DNA from 2 places in the Cupriavidus sp. 05N39 genome. Region 1 is predicted to be linked to the other one. Evidence: predicted binding sites of a transcription regulator. Region 1 holds the regulator's gene; the other holds the start of a gene.
What was found. The regulator sigma-54, encoded in region 1, starts transcription at its own class of promoters, with help from an activator protein. The targets are predictions, from matches to a motif close to TGGCANGNAANCTGCTTT.
Positions count from the first base shown of each region.

Region 2: a site for sigma-54 is predicted at 5,651-5,668, ahead of AC1DN0_RS11695 (GTP cyclohydrolase II). Genes of this name have one in related genera too.

Region 1 is NZ_JBFTNE010000041.1:61,770-74,102, reverse strand. Features, by position in the region: gene uvrA (excinuclease ABC subunit UvrA) at 1-27, shown strand, start outside; gene AC1DN0_RS20525 (hypothetical protein) at 37-393, shown strand; gene AC1DN0_RS20520 (adenosine-specific kinase) at 500-985, shown strand; gene AC1DN0_RS20515 (Na/Pi cotransporter family protein) at 1,007-2,692, opposite strand; gene AC1DN0_RS20510 (adenine phosphoribosyltransferase) at 2,913-3,485, opposite strand; gene AC1DN0_RS20505 (DJ-1/PfpI family protein) at 3,652-4,230, shown strand; gene AC1DN0_RS20500 (ribbon-helix-helix domain-containing protein) at 4,292-4,675, shown strand; gene AC1DN0_RS20495 (monovalent cation:proton antiporter family protein) at 4,703-6,682, opposite strand; gene AC1DN0_RS20490 (KpsF/GutQ family sugar-phosphate isomerase) at 6,833-7,816, shown strand; gene lptC (LPS export ABC transporter periplasmic protein LptC) at 7,832-8,455, shown strand; gene lptA (lipopolysaccharide transport periplasmic protein LptA) at 8,645-9,289, shown strand; gene AC1DN0_RS20475 (LPS export ABC transporter ATP-binding protein) at 9,326-9,970, shown strand; gene AC1DN0_RS20470 (RNA polymerase factor sigma-54) at 10,118-11,593, shown strand; gene hpf (ribosome hibernation-promoting factor, HPF/YfiA family) at 11,643-11,993, shown strand.
Region 2 is NZ_JBFTNE010000019.1:1,780-8,619, reverse strand. Features, by position in the region: gene AC1DN0_RS11725 (DUF2300 domain-containing protein) at 1-542, shown strand, start outside; gene AC1DN0_RS11720 (YfaP family protein) at 539-1,366, shown strand; gene AC1DN0_RS11715 (YfaP family protein) at 1,437-2,276, shown strand; gene AC1DN0_RS11710 (MGDG synthase family glycosyltransferase) at 2,343-3,524, shown strand; gene AC1DN0_RS11705 (hypothetical protein) at 3,526-4,050, shown strand; gene AC1DN0_RS11700 (acyltransferase family protein) at 4,362-5,480, shown strand; gene AC1DN0_RS11695 (GTP cyclohydrolase II) at 5,722-6,840, shown strand, end outside.

The DNA.
Region 1 (12,333 bases):
CTGGCGCCGCTGCTCGAGCGCCGCTGAGTGGGTGCCGTGCGCCTGGGTTCCCGCCTGATCCTTTGCGCCTGGCAATGCGCGCTGCTGCTCGGCGGCGCCATTGCCGCCAGCCCGGCCGCGGCGCAGGCGACCGTCACACCGATCGACCTGGCCGCGCCGCAGGCGCGCGCGCTCGAAGAGCCAGCCGCGCCAGCGGCATCCGCCCCTTCCACGCAAGCCGCCCGGCCAGCGGAGCCCGCCAGCGCGGCCCAAGCCGCAAGCAATACCGGCGGCGGGATGTTTGCCACCGTGTCCTTGACGACAGGCGGCGCGCTCCTGCTCGCGGCTATCGCAATCATGCTCCGGCACATGCGAAGCCGGCGCCGCAACGGCACGTCCCCGCCGGGCAAGTAGTCCCGCGCGGCACCTTGCATTCGACCCTGCCCGGCCTACCATAGACTGCGAAGGGCCATTCGAAGCCGATCTGACGACTGACGCAGGCCAACGCAGGAGCACGGCCATGGAGTTCATCGTAGTGCCGGTCACCAAGCCCGAGGCGACCAATTTCATCTTTGGACAGTCGCATTTCATCAAGACCGTGGACGATATCCACGAGGCGCTCGTCGGCGCGGTGCCGGGCATCCGGTTCGGCCTGGCGTTCTGCGAGGCCTCGGGCAAGCGCCTGGTGCGCTGGTCCGGCACCGACGATGCCATGATCGACCTGGCCTGCGAGAACGCGATGGCGATCGGCGCCGGCCACAGCTTCCTGCTGTTTCTTGGCGATGGCTTTTATCCCGTCAATGTGCTGACCGCGGTGCGCGCGGTGCCGGAAGTATGCAGGATCTACTGCGCCACGGCCAACCCGACCGAAGTGGTGGTGGCGCAGACCGCGCAGGGGCGCGCGGTGCTTGGCGTGGTCGATGGCGCTTCGCCGCTCGGGCTGGAAACCGAGCTCGACATTGCGTGGCGGCGGGACCTGCTTCGGGAGATCGGCTACAAACTGTAGCCGATCCTCCATGCGGGCCCTTCAGTGCGCCTGCGCGGACGGCATTGCGCGCGTCGGCGGTTCGCTGTCGTCTTCCTTCATGCGGCTGCGGTTAAGCACGCCTGCCTCTTCCAGCACCGGATAGGCAGTGGCGCAGAAGAGCGAATTCAGGCGCTTCAGGTCGCTGATCACATCAAGGTGAAGCGAGCTGGTCTCGATGCTCTCGGCGGTCTGCACGGCGATGCGCTGCAGATGGCTGCGGGCGAACTTGCGCTCCAGATCGCGGAAGGTGGCCTTCTCGGCCATCAGTTGCTGCGCGCTTTTCAGGTCACCGGAGAGGAACACCGACAGCCCCAGGCGCAGGTTGGCCACGACGCGCGCGTGCATCTGCGAGATCTCCTGCATGCCCGCTTCCGAGAACGCCAGGTTATGGGCGATCTTCTTGTCGCGCGCGTCCTGCAGGATACGTTCGATGATGTCCCCGGCGTGTTCGAGGTTGATGGTGAGCGAGATGATTTCAGTCCAGCGCCGGCCATCGCGCTCGTCCAGCGCTTCGAGGCTGATCTGGGTCAGGTAGAGCTTGATCGCGGTATAGAGATCGTCCACCTCGTCGTCGATGCGGCAGGTGGCGGTGGCCAGCTTGGCATCGTTGGTGCGCAGCACGCGCAGCATATTGTCCAGCATCTGCTCGATGCGGTCGCCGATGCGCAGCACTTCGCGCGCGGCATTGGACAGCGCCAGCGCGGGCGTGGGCAGCGCGGCCGGATCAAGGTGGCGCGGAGTGACCTGGCTGTCGCCGGTGTTGCGGCCCGGCAGCACCTTTTCGCACAGGCGTGCCAGCGGACCGGTGGCGCCCAGCAGCAGCACCGCCAGCGCCACGTTGAACAGCAGGTGGAAATTGACCACCAGCCGCTGCGGATCGGCATCGACCAGCGCCAGCAGGTGCTCGGCCTGCCCCAGCAAAGGCAGCGCGATCACGCAGCCGAGCAGCCGCGACAGCAGGTTCCCCAGGGTGACGCGCTTGCCGGGCTGGTTATTGCCGGAGGTGGTCAGCAGCGCGGAGATGCCGGAGCCCAGGTTGGCGCCCAGCACCAGCGCCATCGCCACATGCAGCGACACCACCCCGGCCGAGGCCAGCGCCCCGCAGAACAGCACTACTGCCAGGCTGGAATAGCACAGGATGGTGAGGAAGGCGCCGATCAGCATATCCAGCGTGGGATCGCCGGTGAGCGTACCGAACAGCACCTTGACTCCGGCGGCCTGCACCACGGGCCGGGTGGCGATGGAAATCAGCTCGAGTGCCAGCGTGATCAGCCCGAGGCCGATCAGTACGCGGCCCACGTGGCCGGGCTTGTTGCCCTTCCAGGACAAATGCAGGATCACGCCGACGAAAATCAGCAGCGGCGACAGCCACGAGAGGTCCAGCGAAAACACCTGCACCATGAGCGCGGTGCCGACGTTGGCGCCCAGCATGATGGCCAGCGCCGGGGCCACGGCGATCAGGCCCTGGCCCACGAAGGAACTGACGATGACCGCGGTTGCGTTGCTGCTCTGGACCAGCCCGGTCACGCCGAGGCCGGCGGCAAACGCCGTGAAGCGGTTGGAAATGCTGGAGGAGAGCACGTGGCGCAAGTTGGCGCCATACACGCGCAGGATGCCGACCTTGACAATGTTGGTGCCCCACACCAGCAGCGCCACGCCGGAAAGCAAATGAAGTAGTACGCCCATGGTCCGCCCTAATGTGACCGGTGCCTCCATCGCTTGCGGACGCAAATGCAGATAAGCAAATGCAGATCGCACGATTCCGCCCGGCCATCGTATCGTTGTCAATGGGGCATTATGCTCCCGCGTGCATGTGCGGGCAACGCCATGGACGTATGGCTTGGAAGGGCCGCAACACCGCGCCCCGCCTGGGATGGGCGGAGCGCTGATGATCCCTGGGCAGGCGTCAGTGTCCGTCGAAGCGGCAAACCGTGAACAGCGGCAGGCCGCTGTCGAGCAGGTGGCGCGAGCCTCCCAGCTCGGGCAGGTCGACGATGGCGGCGCCCTCCACCACCGTGGCGCCCAGGCGTTCCAGCAGCTTGCGGCCGGCCATCATGGTGCCGCCGGTGGCGATCAGGTCGTCCACCAGCAGCACGCGGTCACCGGGCTTGCAGGCATCGGCGTGGATTTCGACCGTGGCGCTGCCATATTCGAGCTCGTACTCCTCCGCCACGGTCTGGAAGGGGAGCTTGCCCTTCTTGCGGATGGGCACGAAGCCAAGGTTGAGTTCGTAGGCCAGGATGGCGCCGAGGATAAAGCCGCGTGCGTCGATGCCTGCCACCATGTCAAGCCGGGCGTCCATATAGCGGTGCACGAAGACATCGATCAGTACGCGCAGCGACTTGGGGTCCTGCAGCAGCGGCGTGATGTCGCGGAACATGACACCGGGCTGCGGCCAGTCCGGCACGGTACGGATGCGTTCGCGCAGGTAGTGGGTGACGTCGCCAAGGGCGGACGACTGGATGGTGGTATTGGGCATGGGGACTCGGTCGGACAGCCAGCCGCGGCGGCAGGCTGCATGCGGTAATGGGTTACTACCCGGGCTGCCGCAAACGGCAACACAATGGGCCCAAGGCTCAGGCGGGCCGCACGGGCATTCCGGTGCGGCACCCGGCCTGACAGCCGTAACCATACAGGAGACCGTGATGGCAAAAAAGATCTTGATGCTGGTCGGCGACTATGCCGAAGACTATGAAACCATGGTGCCGTTCCAGGCCTTGCAGATGGTGGGCCACACGGTCCACGCGGTGTGTCCGGACAAGGCCGCCGGCGCCAGCTGCCCCACCGCCATCCACGATTTCGAGGGCGACCAGACCTACAGCGAGAAGCGCGGGCACAACTTCACGCTGAACGCGAGCTTTGCAGATATCGATCCGGCAGCCTACGACGGGCTGGTCATCCCAGGCGGCCGTGCCCCCGAATACCTGCGCCTGAACGAACGGGTGCTGGAGATCGTGCGTCACTTCGCCAGCGCCAACAAGCCGATCGCCGCGGTGTGCCACGGCGCCCAACTGCTGGCCGCGGCCGGCGTGCTGGAAGGCCGGACCTGCTCGGCCTATCCGGCCTGCGCGCCCGAAGTACGCCTGGCCGGCGGCAAGTACGCCGACATCCCGGTCGACCAGGCACACACCGATGGCAACCTCGTGACCGCCCCGGCATGGCCAGCGCATCCGGCCTGGCTGGCGCAGTTCCTTGCGGTCCTGGGCACCCGGATCGTACATTAGAGACTTCCGAACGCGGCCCGCGAGCATACCCTCGCGGGCCGCCACGCACGGGAGTTGTTCTATGTGTGAAATCTTCATCCGGGCCAACCCGCAGTCGTACGAGGGCCAGTCGCGCTCCCTGCGGCTGCACGGGGTGGCCACCAGCATCCGGCTGGAAAGCCTGTTCTGGGAAGTGCTCGAAACGCTGGCGCGGCGCGACGGCATGAGCGTGGGCCAGCTCATCACCCGGCTGCACGACGAACTGACGGCGTACCGGGGCGAGGCGGCGAACTTCACGTCATTCCTGCGCGTGTGCTGCCTGCGCTACCTGCTGCTACAAGGCGAAGGCCGCATCCCCGCCGATCAGAGCGTGCCGGTCGGCTCGCTCGATGCACGGGCCGTGCTGGAAGGCCTGCCGCCATCCTGGGCGGAACCGGCGCGCCCCGCCAGCCGCGCGGCGGCATAAGGCCGCATTCCCTGCGCGGCGTCAGAGTCAACCGGCAAGCATGCGCTGCTCGGCTGCCTCCAGCGCCTCGGGCTGCCCGCGCAGCACCACGATATCGCCCGGCTCCAGCACGGTTTCCGGCTGCGGATCGAACGCGCGGATGCCGCGCCGGCGCACCGCCGTCACCTCCACCCCGATGCGGTCCAGCCCTAGCGCGCCCAGCCGCCGCCCCACCGCCGTGGCCTCGGGGCCGAGCGAGACCGACTGCAGCCGCACCGACTCGCGCTCGACCATATCCTCCTCGTCGTCGCGTCCGTGGAAGTAGCCGCGCAGCAGGCTGTAGCGCGCATCACGCGCCTGTTGCACGCCGCGCACCACCCGCCGCATCGGCACACCCAGCAGCACCAGGGCGTGCGAGGCCAGCATCAGGCTGCCCTCGATGCTTTCCGGTACCACCTCGGTGGCGCCCGCCTTCTGCAGGATGTCGAGCTCCGAGTCGTCCATGGTACGCACGATGACGGGAAGCGCCGGTTCCAGCTCCTGCACGTGGTGCAGCACCTTGAGGGCGGAGGGCGTGTTGTTATAAGTGATGATCAAGGCAGCCGCCCGGTGCAGGCCCGCCGCGATCAGCGCCTCGCGCCGGCCCGCGTCGCCGTACACCACCGTGTCGCCCGCGGCGGCGGCCTCCCGCACCCGATCCGGGTCAAGGTCGAGCGCCACGTAGGTGATGCCCTCCCGCTCCAGCATATGCGCCAGGTTCTGGCCGCTGCGGCCGAAGCCGCAGATGATGGCGTGTTTTTCGGTCTGCAGGCTCTGCGCCGCGATGCGCGTCATATTGAGCGACTGCATCAGCCATTCGTTGGCGGCAAAGCGCAGCACGATGGCGTCGCTGTACTGGATCAGGAACGGCGCCGCCAGCATCGACAGCAGCATCGAGGCCAGGATGACCTGGATCAGCACCGGATCGACCAGGTTCAGGCCATCGATCTGGTTAAGCAGCACGAAACCGAACTCGCCAGCCTGCGCCAGCCCCAGGCCGGTGCGGATCGCTACCCCCTGGCGCGAGCCGAACAGGCGCGCCAGGCCGGCGATCAGCAGCAGCTTGAAGATGATCGGCACGATCAGCAACACCAGCACCAGCCACAGGTGATCGAGCACCACGTGAATATTGAGCAACATGCCGATGGTGACGAAGAACAGCCCCAGCAGCACATCGCGGAAGGGCTTGATGTCCTCCTCCACCTGATGGCGGTACGGCGTCTCGGAGATCAGCATGCCGGCGATGAAGGCCCCCAGCGCCATCGACAGGCCCAGCCGCTCGGTCAGCGCCGCCATGCCCAGCGTGACCAGCAGCAGGTTGAGCATGAACAGCTCCTGCGAGCGGCGCGCCGCCACCACATGGAACCAGCGGCTCATGACCCGCTTGCCGACAAAAAAGATCAGGCTCAGCGCCACCACGATCTTGACCGTGGCCAGGCCGAGCGCCATCGCCATGTCGCCGGGATCGCGCGACAGCGCCGGAATCACGATCAGCAGCGGCACCACCGCCAAGTCCTGGAACAGCAGGATGCTGATGATATTGCGCCCGTGCTCGCTTTCCAGCTCCAGCCGCTCCGACAGCATCTTGGAGACGATCGCGGTGGACGACATGGCCAGCGCGCCGCCCAGCGCCACCGAAGCCTGCCAGGACAGCGGAAACAGCCAGTTGAAGGCCCAGCTCGCCGGTATCACCACCAGCAGCGACAGCACCACCTGCGAGCCGCCCAGGCCGAATACCTGCCGTTTCATGGCTTTGAGCTTGCCCAGGCTGAACTCCAGCCCGATCGAGAACATCAAAAAGACCACGCCGAACTCGGCCAGGTATTTGGTCTGCGCGGTATCGCTGGCCAGCCCGAGCGCGTGCGGCCCGATCAGGATGCCGACCACCAGGTACCCCAGCATCGGCGGTAATTGCAGCATGCGAAAGGCGACCACGCCGAACACGGCGGCGGCCAGCAGCACAAGGGTCAGGTCCAGCGGAGAGTGCATCGGAAGGATCAGGGTACGCCACCACCGGGCCAGGACAACCCGGCTCGGGCGGCCCTGCCGGCGGATTGCGGCAAGCACGGCAGCCGCCCCGGCCGCCCGATCCCAGGAACAGCCCAAGCGCCATCGCATTCGTTGGTATACTTCGTCGCCATGATAGCTAATTTCAATGCGGATCGAGCACTTCGGCTCGCTCGCGAGACCCTCCAGATCGAAGCCGATGCCGTCGCCGCCCTCGCGGGCCGCCTGGACGGCGAATTTGCGCAGGCCGTGCAACTCACTCTGAATTGCAGCGGACGCGTCGTCGTGTCGGGCATCGGCAAGTCGGGACACATCGGCCGCAAGGTCGCGGCCACGCTGGCATCGACCGGCACGCCGGCCTTTTTCGTGCACCCGGCCGAGGCCAGCCATGGCGACCTGGGCATGGTCACGCGCGACGATGTGCTGATTGCCTTTTCCAATTCCGGAGAGACCGCCGAACTGCTGTCGATCGTGCCGATCGTCAAGCGCATCGGCGCCAAGCTGATCTCCGTGACCGGCAACCCCGCCTCCACGCTGGCCAAGCTGGCCGACGCCCACCTCAACGCCGGTGTGGAGAAAGAGGCTTGCCCGCTTAACCTGGCCCCCACCGCCAGCACCACCGCCGCGCTGGCGATGGGCGATGCGCTAGCGGTGGCGGTGCTGGACGCGCGCGGCTTCGGCGAGGAAGACTTTGCCCGCTCGCATCCGGGCGGCGCGCTCGGGCGCAAGCTGCTGACCCATGTGCGCGACGTCATGCGCAGCGGCAACGCAGTGCCCAAGGTACGCGAAAGCACGCCGCTGGCGCAGGCCCTGATGGAAATCACCCGCAAGGGCATGGCCATGACCGCGGTGGTGGATCCGGACGACCACCTGATCGGCGTCTTCACCGACGGCGACCTGCGCCGCCTGCTGGAAACGCCGCGCGACTGGAAGACCGTGCCCATCAGCGAGGTGATGCACCGCTCGCCGCATACGGTGGGGCCGGACCAGCTGGCGGTGGAAGCCGTGCAGGTCATGGAGGCGAACCGCATCAACCAGATGCTGGTGGTCGATGCCGACCAGCGCCTGGTCGGTGCCCTGCACATCCACGACCTGACCCGCGCCAAGGTCATCTGAGAGCACCCACAAACTATGCGGGATATCCTGTCCTCCCTGAGCCGGCTAGGAATGCGCGCCTTGCCGCTGCTGTTGATGGCGCTAGTGGCGGGCAGCACTTTCTGGCTGGTGCAGGTCAATTCCCCGAAAGAAGCCGCCACCGGGCCGGTGGGCAAGAAGCATGAGCCCGATTACTACATGGTCCGCTTCTCCGCCACCGAACTGGCCGAGGACGGCAACACCAAGATGCGGTTCACCGGCGACAAGATGATCCACTTCGAGGACGACCAGACCTACGAAGTGACGCGTCCGGCCATGCGCGCCTACGAAATCGACCGCCCGCCTGTCACGGGCCACTCCGATCGCGGCACGATGAACGCGGCAGGCTCGGTGATCGACCTGTTCGGCAATGCCTTTATCGTGCGTGCCCAAGGGCCGGACCCGGCCAAGGATCCGCAGATGACAGCCGCCTCGGAGTATTTCCAGGTGCTGATCAACGATGACATCGTGAAGACCGACAAAGCCGTCAAGCTGACCCGCGGCCCGTCGGTGATGACGGCAAACGGGCTGATCTTCAACAATGTCACCCGCGAAGTACAATTGCTGGGTAACGTACGCGGCACCATTATTACGGGGCCGCCGGCGAGTCCCGCGAAGTAGCCCAGATAACAAAGACCCGAGAGGCTGTTGCCAGATGAAGCGAAGCAGTGCTGGCCAGGCGAGCGGGCGCAAACGGTACCCAGGCGGGTGCCGCCCGCGCAGCCCCGCCCGCCTTGCCCGGAAACAGCCGCCAGGAAACGAAGCCGCCCGCGGGCCACAGCCGTCCGCGCCAACCGCCATCACGCCAACATGAATTCACTCCTGACGACATCGTCCTGTCGCCGCCGCAGCACGGCCGCTTTGCTGACGCTGGCAGCCGTCCTCGGCCTCACGCTGGCCGCGCCCGCCAGCGCGGAGAAAGCCGACCGCGAGAAACCGCTGGTACTGGAAGCCGACAACGCCAGCTATGACGACGTCAAGCAGGTTTATGTGCTGACTGGCAACGTGGTGCTGACCAAGGGCACCATGGTGTTGAAATCCGACGCGGCCGAAGTGCGCACCGATCCCGAGGGCTACCAGTACGCCGTGGCTACGTCCAAGGGCGGCAAGCAGGCTTATATCCGCCAGAAGCGCGACAACGTCGACGAATACATCGACGGCTGGGGCGACCGCATCGAGTATGACGGCAAGCAGGAGCTGTCCAAGCTGATCGGCCGCGCACGCATGGCGCGGCTGGCCGGCGCCAAGCTGGTCGACGAGATCCGCGGCGCAGTGATCACCTACGACAGCCGCAACGAGTTCTACACCGCCAGCGGCGGTACGGAGAACGCGACGGCGGGCAGCCCGTCCGGTCGCGTGCGCGCCGTGTTGTCGCCGCGCCAGGAGCAACCCGCCAGCGGCGCCGCCGGCGCCCCGCTGCCGCTCAAGCCTGCGCCCGCCCCCGTCAATCCCTGACGCCGCCGCGTCGCCCGATCCACGGATTCAGCCTTCATGACCGTTACCCAAACCGCACCCTCCCAGCCCGCCACCCTGAAGGACAGCAGCACGCTGGTCGTGCGCCACCTGAAAAAGCGCTACGGCTCGCGCACGGTGGTCAAGGATGTGTCCCTCGACGTAAAGAGCGGCGAGGTGGTCGGACTCCTGGGGCCCAACGGCGCGGGCAAGACCACCTCCTTCTACATGATCGTGGGACTGGTGGCGCTGGACGAGGGCGACATCGTGCTCGACGACAAGCACATCAGCGGCCTGGCCATTCACGAACGGGCACGCATGGGCCTGTCCTATCTGCCGCAGGAAGCTTCGGTGTTCCGCAAGCTGAATGTGCAGGAGAACATCCGCGCGGTACTGGAATTGCAGATCCAGGACGGCAAGCCACTTGGCAAGGCCGAACTCGAGCGCCGGCTGGACACGCTGCTCGATGACCTCCAGATTGCCCACCTGCGCGACAATCCGGCGCTTTCGCTGTCAGGCGGCGAACGCCGCCGCGTGGAAATCGCCCGCGCCCTGGCCTCGGCGCCCCGCTTCATCGCCTACATCATCAGCGAAGGCGCCGTGCTGGCCTCGGGCCGGCCTGAAGACATCATCGCCAACGAGTCGGTGCGCAAGGTCTACCTGGGCGAGAATTTCCGCATGTAACGCGGCGCGCCACAGCAAGCGGCAGCTGCGGCGACCTTGTGCCCAAGGTGGCTCCGGTGTCGCCTTTTACCCTGCAACGATCACGGCGTCATCAGCGATAGCAATTTCCGTTCCACCGGCACGGAAGTTGGGCATAAAATAGGTCGCATGAAACCGTCGCTACAGCTCCGCCTCTCGCAGCATCTCGCGCTCACGCCGCAACTCCAGCAGTCGATCCGGCTGCTGCAACTGTCCACGCTCGAACTGCAGCAGGAAGTGGAACAGGCGCTGACCGAGAACCCTTTGCTCGAACGCGAGAACGACTGGCTCGACAGCCCGTTGCGCGTTGCCGCCGACGGCTCGGTCAACATGCAGAGCGCTCCCGCGCCGGCGCCCGCCGACGGCCAGGGCACCAGCGAGAACCGCCCCGACGGCGCGCCCGAGGCCGAAGACAGCTATTCCGACAGCAACGAGGACTACGGCAACGACTGGAGCCTCGACGACTTCGCCCGCCGCCCGCAAGGCGACGACGACGAAAAGACCCCGATGCAGTTGCGCGACGCCGAACCCACGCTGCGCGAACATCTGATGGAACAGCTCGCGCCGCTGAAAATTTCGTTGCGCGACAAGGGGCTGGCCATCTTCCTGGTCGAGTCGCTGGACGACGACGGCTACCTGAGCGCCTCGCTCGAGGAAATCTGCAGCGAACTGCCGGATGAACTTGAATTCGAGGTCGACGAGATCCACGCCGTCCTTACCCTGCTGCAGAGCTTCGATCCGCCTGGTGTCGGCGCACGCAATGCGGCCGAATGCCTGGCGCTGCAATTGCGCCGCATCAAGCACCCGCAGCGCGACCTGGCGCTGACCATTGTCACCAATCACCTGGAACTGCTCGCGGTGCGCGACTACACGCGCCTGAAAAAAGCGCTGCAGGTGGACGAGCCGGAATTGAAGTCGGCGCATGAACTGATCCGCTCTCTGGCGCCTTATCCGGGCCATGCGTACAGCCGCCCCGAAGCCGACTTCGTCGTGCCCGATGTTTTTGTCCGTAAACTGAATGGCGGCTGGATCGCGCAGCTCAATCCGGATGTGATGCCGCGGCTACGTATCAACGACATGTACGCGCAGATATTGCGCGGTGCAAAAGGCGATGCGGGTGCTGCGGGACTGCAGCAAAAACTGCAGGAGGCACGCTGGTTGATCAAGAATATCCAGCAAAGGTTCGACACGATATTGCGCGTTGCACAAGCTATTGTCGAACGTCAAAAGAACTTCTTCACCCACGGTGAAATTGCGATGCGCCCCTTGGTTTTGCGGGAGATTGCCGATACACTGGGTTTACACGAGTCCACCATCTCTCGGGTGACTACCAATAAATACATGGCAACGCCGATGGGGACTTTCGAGCTGAAGTATTTCTTCGGCAGTCACGTATCCACAGAAACCGGCGGCGCGGCCTCGTCAACGGCAATTCGTGCGTTGATCAAGCAACTGATAGGAGCCGAAGACGCCAGGAATCCCTTGTCCGACAGCCGGATTGCCGAATTGCTCGGCGAGCAAGGCTTCGTAGTGGCACGACGCACCGTTGCCAAATACCGCGAGGCGCTCAAGATTCCGGCAGTTACTCTCCGCAAGACTTTGTAGCCGAGTTGCATCGCCTGCCTGGTGCAACTCTTTCAGAAGGAGAAACGCTATGAACTTCAAGATCAGTGGACACCACTTGGACATCACGCCCCCGCTGCGTGAGTACGTGGAAACGAAACTGGAGCGTATCGTCAGGCATTTTGATCAAGTCATTGGCGTAAGTGTGCTGCTCTCTGTCGACAATACAAAAGAAAAGGACCGGCGGCAGTACGCGGAAATCAATCTACATCTCAAGGGCAAGGACATCTTTGTCGAAGCGCATCATGAAGACCTGTATGCCGCTATCGACGCGCTCGTCGACAAGCTCGACCGGCAGGTGATTCGCCATAAGGATCGCGTGCAAAGCCACGACCGCGAAGCGGTCAAGTATCAGATGGCCGCATCGCAGATGCAGCAATGACCGTGCCTGGTGGCCCACAGACCGGGCCGCCGGTGTCACTCCCTTGAAACCGGAATCAAGCCGCGCCCATAGCGCGGCTTTTTCGTTCCTGGCGCTCATCCGGGACCACGCGGGGGATTCCGCAACGCATATGGACCGGTGTATGCTGTGCAATACATAGTTCTCAAGCTCAACGATTTTTCCGTGCACGCGGCACCGCTTCCGCGCATCGGGTATTGCAATGCACAAGGCGGGGGCGGGCCTGCTCTATAATGGCCAGACGCCCGACACCGGCAGGGGGACACCCGGTGAAACTTCGGACCTTGGTTTTTTCTTCTTTTTTGCCCGGCGCGATGCCTCC
Region 2 (6,840 bases), on a different contig from region 1:
AGCGCGTGCTGCCGCGCGCGCCCACCGCGGCGGCGCGCGCCGCCGCCGACCTGACCGATGCGCTGGTGCTGTCCGGCGTCGCGGTGCGCTACCACCATGATGCGGGCGGCCCGGGGCGCATGGCCTGGCTGGAGGCCCGGCGCGCTGCCGGGCAGGGCCAGGCATTCGACGCCATCCTGGCACGCTGGTGGCCACAGGCCACGCTGACCTCGTTCCAGAGCCCGGTGGCCGGAGATTGCCTGGCGGTGGCCAATGCGCGGCAATGGTTGGCCCAGCGCGCGCCCCAGTGGGAGCGCCGGCTCGCGGCGGAGCCGGGCTACGAAACCCCGCCGCTGCCTGCCGTGTGCGAAGTCCGCGAAGGGCGCCCTTATGCCGATGCCCGCCGTAACCGTCTCTATGTCCACCGGCTTGCCAGTGAGGACGATCGTGTTGCGCTGGCCCACGAATATCTCCACCTTGCGTTCGCCCGCCACCCTCGCGGGCAGGACGAAGGCTTTGTCGAAGCCCTGGCGCGCAAGTTGGTACGTACGCAGAATCCATGATGAAACCCACCCGCAAACGCATCCGCAACTGGCGCTGTGGCGCGCTGGCCCTGGCCTGTGCCGCAGCACCGCTGGCCGTGGCGGCCGAGCCGGTCGCCGATCTCGAAGGTCCGGTCGGCGGCTGGCGCCACGGTGGCCTGTCCAGCGAACTCGAACGCTACACCGCCGCCTATCCCAAGCCGCCGGTGGACCGGGGCGCGCAAAAGTACCGCACCCTGATCGAGGGGCGCCTGCGCAAAGTCGGCAAGGCCGACCGCAAGCCGCCCACCCTGGTCGTCAACGGGACCGCCATGCCGCTATATACCGACGAGCAGGGGCGCTTCGCGCGGCCCTGGGCCTTCGGCCGCGGCTCCAACAGCGTGGAAATCGTGTCCGCCGACGGCGCTTCGCGCCAGCGCTTGCAGTTCTACGAGGCCGATGCCACCAAGACCCAGGCCAAGCTGCGCGCCGTGCTGACCTGGGACGATCCCAAGGCCGAGGTCGACCTGCATGTGATTTCGCCGGATGGCGGCCATGCATTCTTTGCCAGCCCGCTGTTGCCGGAGGGGGGCGGGCTGGACGTGGACAGTGTGGACGGCGCGGGACCGGAGATATTTTCGAGCGCGGCGCCGCGTCCTGGCGTGTGGTTGTTCTATGTGAACTACTGGGGCAATTTCAACGCCGCCGGCTACAACTTCGAGAAAGGCGCGAACGAGCGCGACCTGATCACCGCCAAGCTCACGCTGATCTACAACGAGAACACGCTCAACGAAAAGCGTGAGACGCTCGTGGTGCCGCTGCGCAAGCTGGGCGAGCTGGCGCTGATGAAATCGGTGCGGTTCTGAGCAGTAGCGGGCACGCGGTCAGTAAATGCGGAAAAACAGCCGCAAAGAACGTCAGTAAGGAAGCATGGATATGCAGCGTTTGCCGAAGTTAGCCATTTTCAGCCTGACCCTGCCGGCGCTGCTGCTGGCGGGGGCCGCGCGCGCGGACGATGCCATCGAGTTCACCACGCCGCGCAACGGCTGGCGCAACTCCGCCGGAGACACCGCGGCCTCGGCCTATACGCAGGAAGTCCACTACCCCGCGGTGGCGGTTTCCACGCGGGCGGGACAGGCCGCCAGCGCGATGATCGCCGGGCGTATCCGTTCAGCGCCGAAGCCTGAGGGCGAGGCCACGAGCCCGTCGCCGGGCGGGCGCGAGCGCCGCACCGGCGCGCCGGTTGCTACCCTGGTGGTCAACGGCGTGGCCATGCCGCAACGGGTCGAGGAAGATGGCCGCTTTTCGCGGCCGTATGCCTTCTCCGGTGGCAGCAACAGCGTGGAAATCCGCAGCGCGCAGGGCGCCAGCAAGCGCGTGCAGTTCTACGACGGCTACCAGGGCAAGACACGCCCGCGTCTGCGCGTGGTGCTGTCCTGGGATAGCGATCAGACCGACCTGGACCTGCACGTGGTGGCGCCTGATGGCCAGCACACGTTCTATGCAAATCGCGTGGCCACCAATGGCGGCGCGCTCGACGTCGATGTCACCACAGGTTACGGGCCCGAGATCTATTCCATCGCCGCGCCGCCGCCCGGCACCTATCTGGTCTACGTCAACTACTACGGCAGCGGCGCCGGCCCGGAGGCCATCACCGTGGCGCAAGTCGCGTTGATCACCGATGAGAACACCCCCAACGAAAAGCAGCAGGTGTTCCTCGTGCCAATGCGCAAGGCCGGCGAACTGACCCTGATCAAGTCCTTTGTCATGAAGTGATCCCACTGCGGGCGCAAGCCTGGCATTCCCGGCCAGCCCGGATATTTCCTGGAAACCCCAATCGCCATGTCGCAGCAGAAGATCCTGTTCCTCAGCGTTTCCGCCGGCGCCGGCCACATGCGCGCCGCCGAAGCGCTTCGCCTCACCGCCGAAGCCGAATTTCCGGGCGTGCAGACGTTGCACCTCGATGTCATGGAGTACGTCCCGGCGACCTTCCGCAAGCTCTACACCGATTTCTACATCAAGCTGGTCAATAGCTATCCGGCCTTGTGGGGCATGCTGTACCAGAGAACCTCCGAGGCCGACCCGGCCGCGCCGATGCAGAAGCTGCGGCGCGCCGCCGAGCGACTGAGCACGCGCGCGCTTCGCCGCGCGATCGATGAATTTGCGCCGGATGCCATCGTCTGCACGCATTTCCTGCCCGCGGAGATCCTGATGCATGAGGTACGCCGGCTGCGGCTGGCGGTGCCGGTGTGGGTGCAGGTGACCGATTTCGATCTGCACGGCATGTGGGTGATTCCCAATATGACGGGCTATTTCGCCGCCAGCGAGGAAATCGCCTTTCGCATGCGGGCCAATCGCATCGAGGCCGGCCGCATCCATACCACCGGCATCCCGGTGGTGCCGGCTTTTTCCCACCCGCAGGATCGCCAGGCTTGCGCGCGGCACTTCGGGCTCGATGCGGCCCGGCGCACGATCATGCTGATGGGGGGCGGGGCAGGGCTGGGAGGCCTTGACGAAGTGGCCGATGCACTGATACGGCTCGATCACGATTTCCAGCTGATCGTGCTCGCCGGGCGCAATGAGACGGCGCTGGCGCGGCTCAAGACACTGGCTTGCGCGCATACCTCCCGGCTCTTCCCCTTTGGCTTCACCAACGAAGTGGAGCGCCTGATGGCGTGCTCCGACCTGGTCATCACCAAGCCCGGTGGCCTGACCACATCCGAATGCCTGACGATGGGTGTGCCGATGGTGGTCAATGCGCCCATCCCCGGCCAGGAGGAGCGCAACGCCGATTACCTGCTGGAGCAGGGCGCTGCGCTCAAGGCAGTCGATCTCGTGTCGCTCGAATATCGTGTCCGGCTATTGCTGGCGGAGCCGGCGCGGCTCGATCAGATGCGCGTGCGCGCCCGCGCGCTGGGGCAACCGGCGGCGGCGCGCCGCGTGCTGGGAACCGTGCTGGGGCACCTGGAACGGTGCGGCCAACTGACCGGGCAGGCTGCGGGTGTGGCGCAGGCGGGACGCTGAGATGCGCGCCCTAAATCTCTCGGCTTCGCACCAGCGCGCGCAGTCCTGTCCGTCGCGGCATCCACTGGTGCTGATGCTTACCGTTGCCTGGACGCTGCTATTGGCGTATTTCTTCGCCAATGTGGAGATCCAGATCGAAGGCGCCGCGGGCTGGGCGGCAAACCTGCCCACCTGGCGCGTCGAACATCACTGGCTGCTGGAGATCTTCTGGGGCGGCCGCCCGATGACCGGTTATCACGCGTGGGTGTTCCCTTGCGTGGCACTGTTCTTCCATTTCCCGCTGGTCTACGGTGGACGCTGGAACTGGCGAGCCGAAGCGCGCGTGATCGCCTGCATCATGCTGTTCTGGATCGCCGAGGACTTCCTGTGGTTCGTGCTGAACCCGGCGTTCGGGCTGGCGCGCTTCTCACCGGATTTCGTGCCCTGGCATATTCACTGGTGGGCCGGCGCGCCGACGGATTACTGGGTTTCGCTAGCGGCGGCGGCGGTGCTTTTCTGGCTGTCGTGCCGGGTGGCGCGCCGCTAGCCGGCGCAGCGCGAATTGAATCAGGCCGAAGCCGCTTCCGCGTTGCAGCGTAAATTCCGCCAAGGCGGCGTGTCCACCGAACGCCCTGGCCGGGACAGGCTGGCAGGAGCGAGCGACGGCAGGCATCGGCCACGGTTTCTAAGCCGAAACCATATTAATGTGACGTTAAGATATCTATTTGTTGAAAAGATGTGGTGATTGTGCCTCATTGAAACAAATCGTCACGCTCCATCCTGGCCCGTTTCGGTACCGATCGTGTTTCTTGGGAGTAAAATCCGGCCCTTGTGTACTTTGTAGCATTCTTATAACAAATGAGCCCCCGTCCTTCGCGCATGGCGTGCATTGACGCTCTCAAGGCGATCAGTTCCCAACTGATCGTGCTGCACCATCTTGCCTTCTACGGCCCCATGTCCGATGCGGCGCACGTGCTGGCTCCCGACCTCCTTGACTGGTTTTCGCAGTACGCGCGTATCGCCGTTCAGGCTTTTCTCGTCATCAGCGGCTTCCTGGCGGCGCGTAGCCTGGCGCCGGGCGGGCATCTGGTGGTGCCGCATCCCTTGCAGGCGATCTGGCGCCGCTACCAGAAGCTGGTGGTGCCCTATAGCGTGGCCATCCTGATTGCGATTGCCGGTGCCGCCATTGCGCGCACCTGGATGCATCACGATTCCATTCCGTCGGCCCCCGGCCTGCATCAGTTCCTGGCGCATGTGCTGCTGTTGCACAACGTGCTCGACTTCGACGCGTTGTCGGCCGGCGTCTGGTACGTGGCCATCGATCTGCAACTGTTCGTCTTGCTGATTGTTGCGCTGTGGGCGGCGCGCCGCTGCGCGCAATGGTTCGATGTCGGCGGCAGCCCGCTCGGGCCGCTGGTGGTGGCGGGGCTGGTCGTGGCTTCGCTGTTCTGGTTTAACCGGGATGCGGCCTGGGATATCTGGGCGATTTACTTCTTCGGCGCCTATGGCATGGGCACGCTGGCGTTCTGGGCCTCCGCACCGGAGCGTTCGCCGGTTGCGTTGCTGGTGCTGGGCGCAGTGGTGCTGGCGGCACTGATCGTGGACTTCCGCCTGCGCATTGCCGTGGCGCTATCCATCGCCCTGCTGCTGGCCGTTGCGCGGCGCGGAGGGTGGCTGGATCGCTGGCCGCAGGCCCCGAGCCTGGCATTTTTCGGGCGCATTTCCTACTCGGTCTTCCTGGTGCATTTCCCGGTGTGCCTGGTCGTGAACGCGGTGGTATTCCACGTTGCACCGAATCGGCCGCTGCTCAATGCGCTGGGCATGATACTGGCATGGCTGTTGAGCAACGTTGCCGGCACCGTGTTCCACCGTTACGTGGAGAGTACCGACCCGCTACGCGCATTGCGCATGGCCTTGTGGCCGGCGCGCGCGGAACCGGCCCAGCGGCAGCAGGGCGGGCAGCATCGGTCGACCTGACCCCTCGCGATCACAGCCTAGCGGCACCCCGCCCCAGCGGCTGGGTGCCGCTTTTCTTTTGCATGGTGCCTGTGCACCATGAACTGGCCAGCGGGGCGGCGCGCGCACGCGGATGGTGCGGCACGCCATCGTGCGGCATGCAACACAGGGTAGAAACTAGCATTGGGATATGGCACGAAGGTTGCCTACTATGGAATTGCAAACCTGACCGTTTGGTCAGGATTCCTGTTCCGAGGCTGCCATGTCCGACCATATTGTCCTGACTTCGCACGCGCGCCGCGACAAGCCGGCCGAACCCATCCACTGGGGGGCCGCCACGGCGGCGGAGCGCGGACCCGTGATCGCCAGCGTGACCAATCCGGCCCAACGCAATGTCATTGGCACCCACTCCGGCGCCTATGCGGTGTATCGGGCGCTGGCGGTGGCCTCCGGCAAGTTGCAGCGGGATCATCGCGCCGATCTCACCGATACCTCTCCGGCGGAAATCGTCGGGCCCCATCCGCAATGGAGCGACCCGGACAAGATCGTCTCCCTGGATCCTTGGGGCCATCTGGTCTCGACTGCCTTTGCAGACCGCATCGCGGCGGGTATCGATATCCGGCCGACGATCGCCATTACGCGGGCACACATCAATATGCCGGAACTGACGGGAGCCATTGCAGCCGGCCGCCTCACGCCTGACGGCCAGATCCTGCACGCCAATGGCGACGTACGTGTCACCAAGGCAGCGATCGACCCGGTCTGGTACCTGCCGGCGCTCGCGCGCCGCTTCGAGATCAAGGAGAGCATGCTGCGCCGCAGCCTGTTCGAGCAGACCGGCGGCATGTTCCCCGAACTGGTGACGCGGCCCGACCTGAAGGTGTTCCTGCCGCCGATCGGTGGCATGACCCTGTACTTTTTCGGCGATGTGGCCAAGCTGGGCAAGCCCGAGACCAAGGTGGCCTGCCGCGTGCACGACGAGTGCAACGGCTCGGACGTGTTCGGCTCCGATATCTGTACCTGCCGGCCCTACCTGGCGCATGGCATCGAGGTTTGCATCGAGATGGCGCAGCAGGGCGGGGTGGGCCTGGTGGTCTACAACCGCAAGGAGGGCCGGGCACTGGGCGAAGTGACGAAGTTCCTGGTCTACAACGCCCGCAAGCGCCAGGTCGGCGGCGACCGGGCCGAGACGTATTTCGCGCGTACGGAGTGCGTGGCCGGCGTGCAGGACATGCGCTTCCAGGAACTCATGCCCGATGTATTTCACTGGCTTGGCATCAAGCGTATCGATCGCTGGGCTTCGATGAGTAATATGAAGCACGGGGCGCTGACCGCTCAGGGTATCGAGGTGGTCGAACAGGTAGCGATTCCCGATGCACTG